DNA from 2 places in the Synechococcus sp. CC9616 genome. Region 2 is predicted to be linked to the other one. Evidence: predicted binding sites of a transcription regulator. Region 2 holds the regulator's gene; the other holds the start of a gene.
The links. Region 2 encodes HrcA, which represses chaperone genes, less so after heat shock. Its sites were predicted from a motif close to TTAGCACTCNNNNNNNNNGAGTGCTAA; they were not measured.
Positions count from the first base shown of each region.

Region 1 (4,234 bases), 260 kb from region 2:
ATGCAACGAACAAATTTCTGCATCCTTACAACACCAATACCCTCTAAATCAGTATCTGGATACCCCCATTCCTTAGTCAAGCCAACATCCAAGTGAACTGGAACAATTCTGTTCATCAGTCCCAAATTATTAATATTTAACAAGAGTCTCGCGAGCCATGCGGAGTCAGTTTCGCAGCAATAAACTCGATTATTTGGATTGCTTTGGAGAGCCAAAAGTGTAGAGCCCCCACTGCCAAACTCAAGAATTGTCCCTCCAATACTTTTATAAGTATGCTCTAGATAAACTTTTGTCTTTTCATCCAGTGTCAGCTCAAATGATTCACTCATCAAAAAAGACGCCCCTTAAGTCCTTCTAACAATAATACAATAATCTCTAATAATTCAACTCAAAAAAATTCCCCCGCCAACTCTGACAGGGGAATTTACTAATACTCGAACTTATATCAATAGTCGAAGTCACCGCCGCCCATGCCGCCGCCGGCAGGAGCAGCTTCCTTCTTCTCGGGCAAATCAGCCACGATGCACTCAGTGGTCAGCACCATGCCAGCAATTGACGCAGCATTCTGCAGACCGGAGCGGGTCACCTTGGCGGGGTCAACGATGCCGGCACCCAGCATGTCGACGTAATCGCCGGTAGCGGCGTTGTAGCCCTCGTTGATGGCCCGGGACTTGACGTTCTCGGCCACAACAGCGCCATTGGCACCAGCGTTCTCAGCGATCCGCATCAAAGGAGCGGTCAGAGCCGCAGCCACGATGTTGGCACCGATGAGTTCTTCACCGGAGAGGTTGCCGTTGGCCCACTCCTCTAGGGAAGGAGCAAGGTGAGCGAGGGTGGTTCCACCGCCAGGGACGATGCCCTCTTCCACAGCCGCCTTGGTGGCGTTGATGGCATCCTCAAGACGAAGCTTCTTGTCCTTCATCTCGGTTTCAGTGGCCGCGCCCACCTTCACCACAGCCACGCCTCCGGCCAGCTTGGCCAGACGCTCCTGCAGTTTCTCCTTGTCGTAGGTGGAGTCGGTCTCGTCCATCTGCTTTTTGATCTGCTCGCAGCGGGCGCCTACAGCCGCCTCGTTGCCTTCAGCAACGATCGTCGTGGTGTCCTTATTAATGGTCACCCGACGAGCCGTACCGAGCATCTCAAGCTTGGCGTTCTCCAGCTTAAGGCCGGCATCCTCAGTGATCAGCTGACCGTTGGTCAGAACAGCCATGTCTTCCAACATGGCCTTACGGCGATCGCCGAAACCAGGGGCCTTAACGGCGGCCACGTTCAGCACACCGCGCAGGCGGTTCACCACCAAGGTCGCGAGGGCTTCCTTCTCGATGTCCTCAGCAATGATCAGCAGAGGCTTGCCGGTGCGAGCAATCTGCTCAAGCACAGGAACCAGGTCCTGAACCAGGCCGATCTTCTTGTCGGTGAGCAGGATGTAGGGCTCGTCCAGGACGGCTTCCATCCGCTCGGTGTCGGTGGCGAAATAAGGGGAGATGTAGCCCTTGTCGAAGCGCATGCCCTCGGTGACCTCAAGTTCGGTCTCCATGGATTTGCCTTCTTCCAGGGAGATCACACCCTCTTTGCCGACCTTGTCCATGGCACTGGCGATCATGGTGCCCACCTCTTCGTCGTTTCCGGCGGAGATGGTGCCGACCTGAGCAATGGCATTGCTGTCAGCGATGGGCTTGGCCTGCTCCTTGATCTTGCTGACCAGGAAATCGGAGGCTTTGTCGATGCCCTTTTTGAGCGTGATCGCGTTGGCGCCAGCAGCGACGTTGCGAAGACCGGCCTTCACCATGGCGTGAGCCAGGACGGTGGCGGTGGTGGTGCCGTCACCGGCGGCGTCGTTGGTCTTGGACGCAGCCTGACGAATCAAGGCAACACCGGTGTTCTCGATGTGATCCTCGAGTTCGATCTCTTTGGCGATGGTGACGCCGTCGTTGATGATCTGGGGGGCTCCGAATTTTTTCTCGAGCACCACGTTGCGGCCCTTGGGCCCAAGGGTGACAGCAACTGACTCGGCCAGAATGTCAATCCCTTTTTCGAGAGCGCGACGGGCGTTCTCGTTGTAAATAATGCGCTTTGCCATGGAGAAATTCCTTGGTGATGAAAGTGTTTTGAAGTCCTGGTGCTCTGTCGTCTGCAACTGAACAAAGCCGTACTCACTCGACTCAACTCAGACGTTGCTTGTCCTGACAACAGATCTTGAGCAATCAATGCCTGGACGATTGATCCTTCAACGAACGATCAGTTGACGACCGATCAGTTGACGACAGCCAGAATGTCCTTTTCGGTGAGTAGCACGTACTCGTCGCTGCCGAGCTTGATATCGGTACCGGCGTACTTGCTGTACAGGACTTTGTCGCCAACACCGACTTCAGGGGCCTGACGACTGCCGTCGTCATTACGCTTGCCTGGGCCGATCTGAACCACTTCGCCCACCTGGGGCTTTTCCTTGGCGGTGTCAGGAAGCAGGATGCCGCCCGCGGTTTTTTCCTCAGATTCGGAGACCTTGACGAAAACGCGGTCACCGAGAGGCTTCACGGTGGAGACGCTGAGAGATACAGCTGCCATGAGTTCTTTCAGAAGCAGGGAATGGGCGCCGAAGCGCTTACATCGACACGAGCTAGCACTCAAAGCCGACGAGTGCCAACGTATGAAGGCGAGGGGCCCCAAGGCCAGCGGCCATCTGTGCGGTTGACCGAACCGGACCGTCCCGATGTTTCACACCGCCACACAACTGAGCCGGTGGTATGTTTGCGCCGCTCTAAAGGCCACGAGCGCGCTGCGCCTCAACCCAACTCTTCCTTACTTATGGTCGCTTCTGCTCCTGCATCCGCCGGCACCAAGGGCGTGGTTCGTCAGGTGATTGGCCCGGTTCTGGACGTGGAATTCCCAGCCGGGAAACTGCCGAGGATCTACAACGCTCTCAGGATTGAGGGCAAAAACGCCAGCGGCCAGGATGTCGCCCTCACAGCAGAGGTGCAGCAACTCCTCGGCGACCATCGCGTGCGTGCCGTTTCCATGAGCAGCACCGACGGTCTGGTGCGTGGCATGGAGGCTGTCGATACCGGAGCTGCCATCTCCGTGCCCGTCGGTGAAGCCACCCTTGGTCGCATCTTCAACGTTCTGGGAGAACCCGTTGATGAGCAGGGCCCTGTCAACGCCACGGCGACGGCTCCGATTCACCGCGAAGCACCAAAGCTGACCGAGCTGGAAACCAAGCCAAAGGTTTTTGAAACAGGGATCAAGGTGATCGACCTGCTGGCGCCCTATCGCCAGGGAGGCAAGGTCGGTCTGTTTGGTGGTGCCGGTGTGGGCAAAACCGTGCTGATCCAGGAACTGATTAACAACATCGCCAAAGAACACGGTGGCGTCTCTGTTTTCGGCGGCGTGGGCGAGCGGACCCGTGAAGGCAACGACCTTTATGAGGAATTCAAGGAATCCGGAGTGATCAACTCCGAGGATCTCTCCAAATCAAAGGTGGCCCTCTGCTATGGCCAGATGAACGAACCCCCCGGCGCTCGGATGCGTGTGGGTCTCTCGGCGCTGACCATGGCCGAGCACTTCAGGGACGTCAACAAGCAGGACGTTCTGCTGTTCGTCGACAACATCTTCCGCTTTGTGCAGGCGGGCTCCGAGGTTTCGGCTTTGCTGGGACGTATGCCCTCCGCCGTGGGATACCAGCCCACCCTCGGTACCGACGTCGGCACCCTGCAGGAACGCGTTGCATCCACCCTCGAGGGTTCGATCACATCAATTCAGGCTGTCTACGTGCCTGCTGACGACCTGACGGACCCTGCTCCAGCCACCACCTTCGCCCACCTAGACGCGACCACGGTTCTCAATCGTGCTCTCGCCTCCAAGGGCATCTACCCCGCTGTGGACCCCCTGGACTCCACGAGCACAATGCTTCAGCCAGCCGTGGTCGGAGACGAGCACTACAAGGTGGCCCGCAATGTCCAGTCCACCCTGCAGCGCTACAAGGAGCTTCAGGACATCATCGCCATCCTTGGCCTCGACGAACTGTCTGAGGAAGACCGTCAAACCGTTGATCGCGCCCGCAAGGTCGAGAAGTTCCTCTCTCAGCCCTTCTTTGTGGCTGAGATCTTCACCGGTATGTCCGGCAAATACGTGAAGCTGGAAGAAACCATCGCCGGTTTCACCCAGATCCTGGCCGGTGAGCTGGATCATCTGCCCGAACAGGCCTTCTACCTGGTTGGCAACATCGATGAAGCCAAAG
Region 1 covers NZ_KI911558.1:1,490,332-1,494,565, forward strand. The annotation lists gene SYN9616_RS17320 (hypothetical protein) at 1-329, opposite strand, end outside; gene groL (chaperonin GroEL) at 446-2,080, opposite strand; gene groES (co-chaperone GroES) at 2,254-2,565, opposite strand; gene atpD (F0F1 ATP synthase subunit beta) at 2,806-4,234, shown strand, end outside.
Region 1: a site for HrcA is predicted at 2,618-2,644, ahead of groES (co-chaperone GroES). Genes of this name have one in related genera too.

Region 2 (4,234 bases):
GTGGACCTGGGTTGTTCCGTTGGCGTCAGCACGCTGGCTCTGACCCATTGGTTGAACCGCCGTGCTGATCAGAACGGGCTGCCCAGGCCTGAGGTGATCGGCCTTGATCTTTCACCGGAGATGCTCGCTGTGGCCAAGGTGAGGGACGCGGGCGGGCTGGTTGCGGAGTGGCGTCACGCTGCAGCTGAGGACACGGCGTTGCAGGCCGGTTCCCTGGATCTGATCAGCCTTCAGTTCGTCTGCCATGAGTTGCCTCAGCAGGCCACCCATGCCGTGCTGGCGGAAGCGGCTCGGTTGCTGCGCCCGGGAGGTGCTCTGGTGATGGTGGATCAGGATCCCGCCTCCTCCGTGCTGCAAAAACTGCCGGCGGCGGTGGCAACCCTGCTCAAGAGCACTGAGCCGTATATCGAGGACTATTTCCGCCTCGACATGCCGCTGGCTCTCAAGCACGCAGGATTTCAGCATTTGCAGGTAAGCGCCTGTGACCCGCGGCATCGCGTGATTGCCTGCTTACGCTAAGCCGACGCTGCTCTTGGCTCAGTGACCAGCACCCTGCCGACCGGCACCAGCCCGGATCCAGTCAGTCTGCAACCGGCAGCGCGTCCAGGCGCCCACGGCCGATTCGGGCGCTACGGCGGGCAATACGTGCCGGAAACCCTGATGCCCGCCCTTGCCGAGCTGGAACAGGCAGCGGCCGAGGCCTGGAAAGACCCTGGTTTCACAGCAGAGCTTGACCATCTGCTCAGAAACTATGTGGGACGAGCCACGCCTCTGTACGAGGCGGAACGGCTCACAGCTCACTTCCGCCGGGCCGATGGGGGCCCGCGCATCTGGCTGAAGCGTGAGGATCTCAATCACACCGGTGCCCACAAGATCAACAACGCCCTCGGCCAGGCGTTGCTGGCCCTGCGCATGGGCAAGAAGCGGATCATCGCCGAGACCGGCGCCGGCCAGCACGGCGTCGCTACCGCCACCGTCTGCGCTCGATTCGGTCTGGAGTGCGTGATCTACATGGGTGCAGAGGACATGCGCCGTCAGGCCCTCAATGTGTTTCGGATGCGGTTGCTCGGGGCGACGGTGCAGCCTGTCACCGCTGGCACGGCAACCCTCAAGGACGCCACCAGCGAGGCGATCCGCGACTGGGTCACCAATGTTGAGAGCACCCACTACATCCTCGGCTCGGTGGCCGGTCCCCACCCCTACCCAATGCTGGTGCGTGACTTTCACGCGGTGATTGGTCAGGAAACGAAACAGCAGTGCCAAGAGGCGTTCGGACGCTTGCCGGATGTGTTGCTGGCTTGCGTTGGCGGTGGATCCAACGCCATGGGCCTGTTCCATCCCTTCGTCCAGGACACCGACGTTCGTTTGATTGGCGTTGAGGCCGCGGGTGATGGGGTGGACACCGGTCGCCATGCAGCCACCATCACGGAGGGGCGTGTCGGCGTTCTGCATGGCGCCATGAGCCTGTTGCTCCAGGACGGTGATGGACAGGTCCAGGAAGCACATTCCATCAGCGCCGGACTGGATTACCCGGGTGTTGGCCCCGAGCACAGTTACCTCCGCGAGATCGGGCGCGCTGAATACTCTGCCGTGACGGACCAGCAAGCCCTTGATGCGCTGAGGAAGGTCAGTGAGCTCGAGGGAATCATCCCTGCCCTTGAGACGGCCCACGCATTCGCCTGGCTCGAAACCCTCTGTCCCAGCCTTCCTGATGGGAGCGAGATCGTGATCAACTGTTCCGGCCGGGGTGACAAGGACGTCAACACCGTCGCTGACAAGCTCGGCGACCAGCTCTGAGGGGCCAACGGTCTTTGCCTGCTTCTCAGCCGAGCAGTATTTCCAGGTGTCTGGCCACCCGTTGCACGGCGGCTCGGGCCGTGGCGTAAGCCATGCGCATCGGTCCGATCAGAGCGACCTGTCCAATCCCGTCGCTGCCGCAGCGGTAGGGAGCCTGCACAACGGCGCAGGGCTGCATGGCGGTTTGGGGATGTTCATCGCCGATCCAGACCCTGGCCTGCTGCCCTGCCCCAACAAGCGCGCCCGGGCGTTCATCGATCAACTCCATCAGGGGCCTGAGCTCCTGAACCGTCTGAAATTCAGGCTCGGCCAACAAACGCGATAGGCCGTGCACCACGGTGGGTTGCTCCGTATTCGTCACCGAGCTGGATTGATCGAGGGCGCTGCGCAGCACATCCCCACTTCTCTGCAGGTGGGGAGGCAGTGAATTCCAGTTCAGGCCACCGTCGGCGAGTTGCTGATCGATCCAGCGCTCCACCGCTTTGAGTTCGTCTTCGGCGCCATGGGGGAGACGAAGGTTGAGATGGCTCGCGCGTCCGCTGTCCTCAACCAGCATCACCAGCAGGCGATCGCCACTGGAAACAAGTCGGATCGCTTCCAGCTGAGCCTGGGTGCCTCCCGGCCGCGTGATCAAACTCATCAGGCCGGTGAAATCGGTGAGTCGCCGCGCCAGCTGCAGAAGCAGATCATCCAGCGCTGCCCAGCGCAGGCTGAGGCCTGTGAGCTCCCGTTCGAGATGTTGCACGGCAACGCCGGGTTCAGGCAGCAGGCAATCCACGTAATGGCGGTAGCCCAGTGGGCTCGGGACTCGCCCCGCTGATGTATGAGGTTGCGTGAGCAGTCCCCGCTGCTCCAGGGCACCCATCGCGGAACGAACCGTCGCTGAGCTTGCCTTCAGCCCGAAGCGCTGAACCAGGGTGCGACTGCCCACGGGTTCGATCGTGTCCACGTAGTGATGCACGGTGGCCTGCAGCACCTCTTGTTGTCTTGTAGACAGGGGCTTCATCAGTACCGGGGAACTGCGGGATCGACCTGGAGACTCCAGGCATCAATTCCACCCTCAAGATTCCACACCTCCAGTGCGCCATTCTGTGCAAGCAGCCACAGTCCGAAATGTCGGCTGCGGATTCCGGCATGGCACAGCACCACCACCGCCCGGTCGGTCTGCAGTTCGCCCAGAACCGTATCCATCCAGTCGCTGGAGCGACTCAGAGGCAGATGCAGAACGTCTCCCGGGAAGGGTGCAACCTCTAATTCGCTGTCCTCCCGTACGTCGATGAGCCGGGGTGGCATGCCTTCCGCCTCGAGCCAGCGATGCAGCTCAGGAGCTGAGATCGAGCGTGGATCCGTGCTGTGCATGGCGCCATTCTGCGGCGATGGACAAAGATGAGCGAAGAACGCTCCGCTGGCCCATGAAGGCCCGCTCATTCCTCACAGTCATCGCAGGGGTGTTGTTGGCGCTGCTGCTGCTTGCGCTCGCCCTGCTTTGGGGAGTGGATCGGCGCAGTCCCCTGCGACTGGCCAGCCAGCCTCTGGAGTTGCCGCGTGCGGCGCGCTTTGTCCCCAGGGAGGCGGATCTTTCGCTGCACTGGCTGGCTGATCCCGTGCGTCTGCCGGCCTACGTGCAGGCGGTGTCACAGCCATCGGAGCGCCGCGCATCCCGAGATGCCGCACGCCGTTGGCGGGATGGGGTGTTCGCTCTGGCAGGCCTTGATTTCGATCGGGAGCTGGCGGCATGGCTGGGGCCGGAACTGAGTCTCACGCTCATTGACCCCGGCGATTCTGGTGGGTCGCCCGGTTGGGTGCTGGCGCTCACCAGCCGGGACAGTGATGGGGCCAGACGTTTCCTGCAGCGTTTCTGGCAGACGCGCAGCCTGGCCGGTACGGACCTGCAGGTGAGTCGCTATCGGGGCATGGGCCTGATCAGTGGCCGTGGTGCTCTTCTCGGCCGCGAGCCCCAGCCGCTGGCGACGGCCCTGATTGATGACGATCTGCTCCTGCTCGCTTCTGGCCGCGGCGTGTTGGAGACCGCCTTAGATGTTTCTCAGCTGCAGGATCAGCATCAACTTGGCGATGCCAGGCTGCAGCAGGAGCTGTCTGCTCTTGGCGATGGGGTTGCGCTGCTGACGGCGTCACCCCGAGCTCTGCAGAACTGGCTTCAGTTGCCACCTGTTCTCGCCGAGCGCCGAGATCTCACAGGATTGGTTGCGGCGTTACAGCCCCAGGGCACGGATTTGGCGGTGGAGGCCAGGCTGCGGTTCCGGGATCGATGGGAGATGCCTCCCTGGGCGCCGCTACAGGATCTCGCCTCCGATGCCGGTGGTCGCGCAGCGTGGCTGGCCTCGTTGCAGGATCCAGCGCGCTTGCTGGCCCTCGATGAGTCCCACCCCTTCAGTCAATGGTTTGGTCCGCTGCTGAGGACGCAGCTCAACAACCA
Region 2 covers NZ_KI911558.1:1,748,259-1,752,492, reverse strand. The annotation lists gene SYN9616_RS0110210 (class I SAM-dependent methyltransferase) at 1-519, shown strand, start outside; gene trpB (tryptophan synthase subunit beta) at 541-1,797, shown strand; gene hrcA (heat-inducible transcriptional repressor HrcA) at 1,823-2,803, opposite strand; gene SYN9616_RS0110195 (rhodanese-like domain-containing protein) at 2,803-3,156, opposite strand; gene SYN9616_RS0110190 (DUF3352 domain-containing protein) at 3,210-4,234, shown strand, end outside.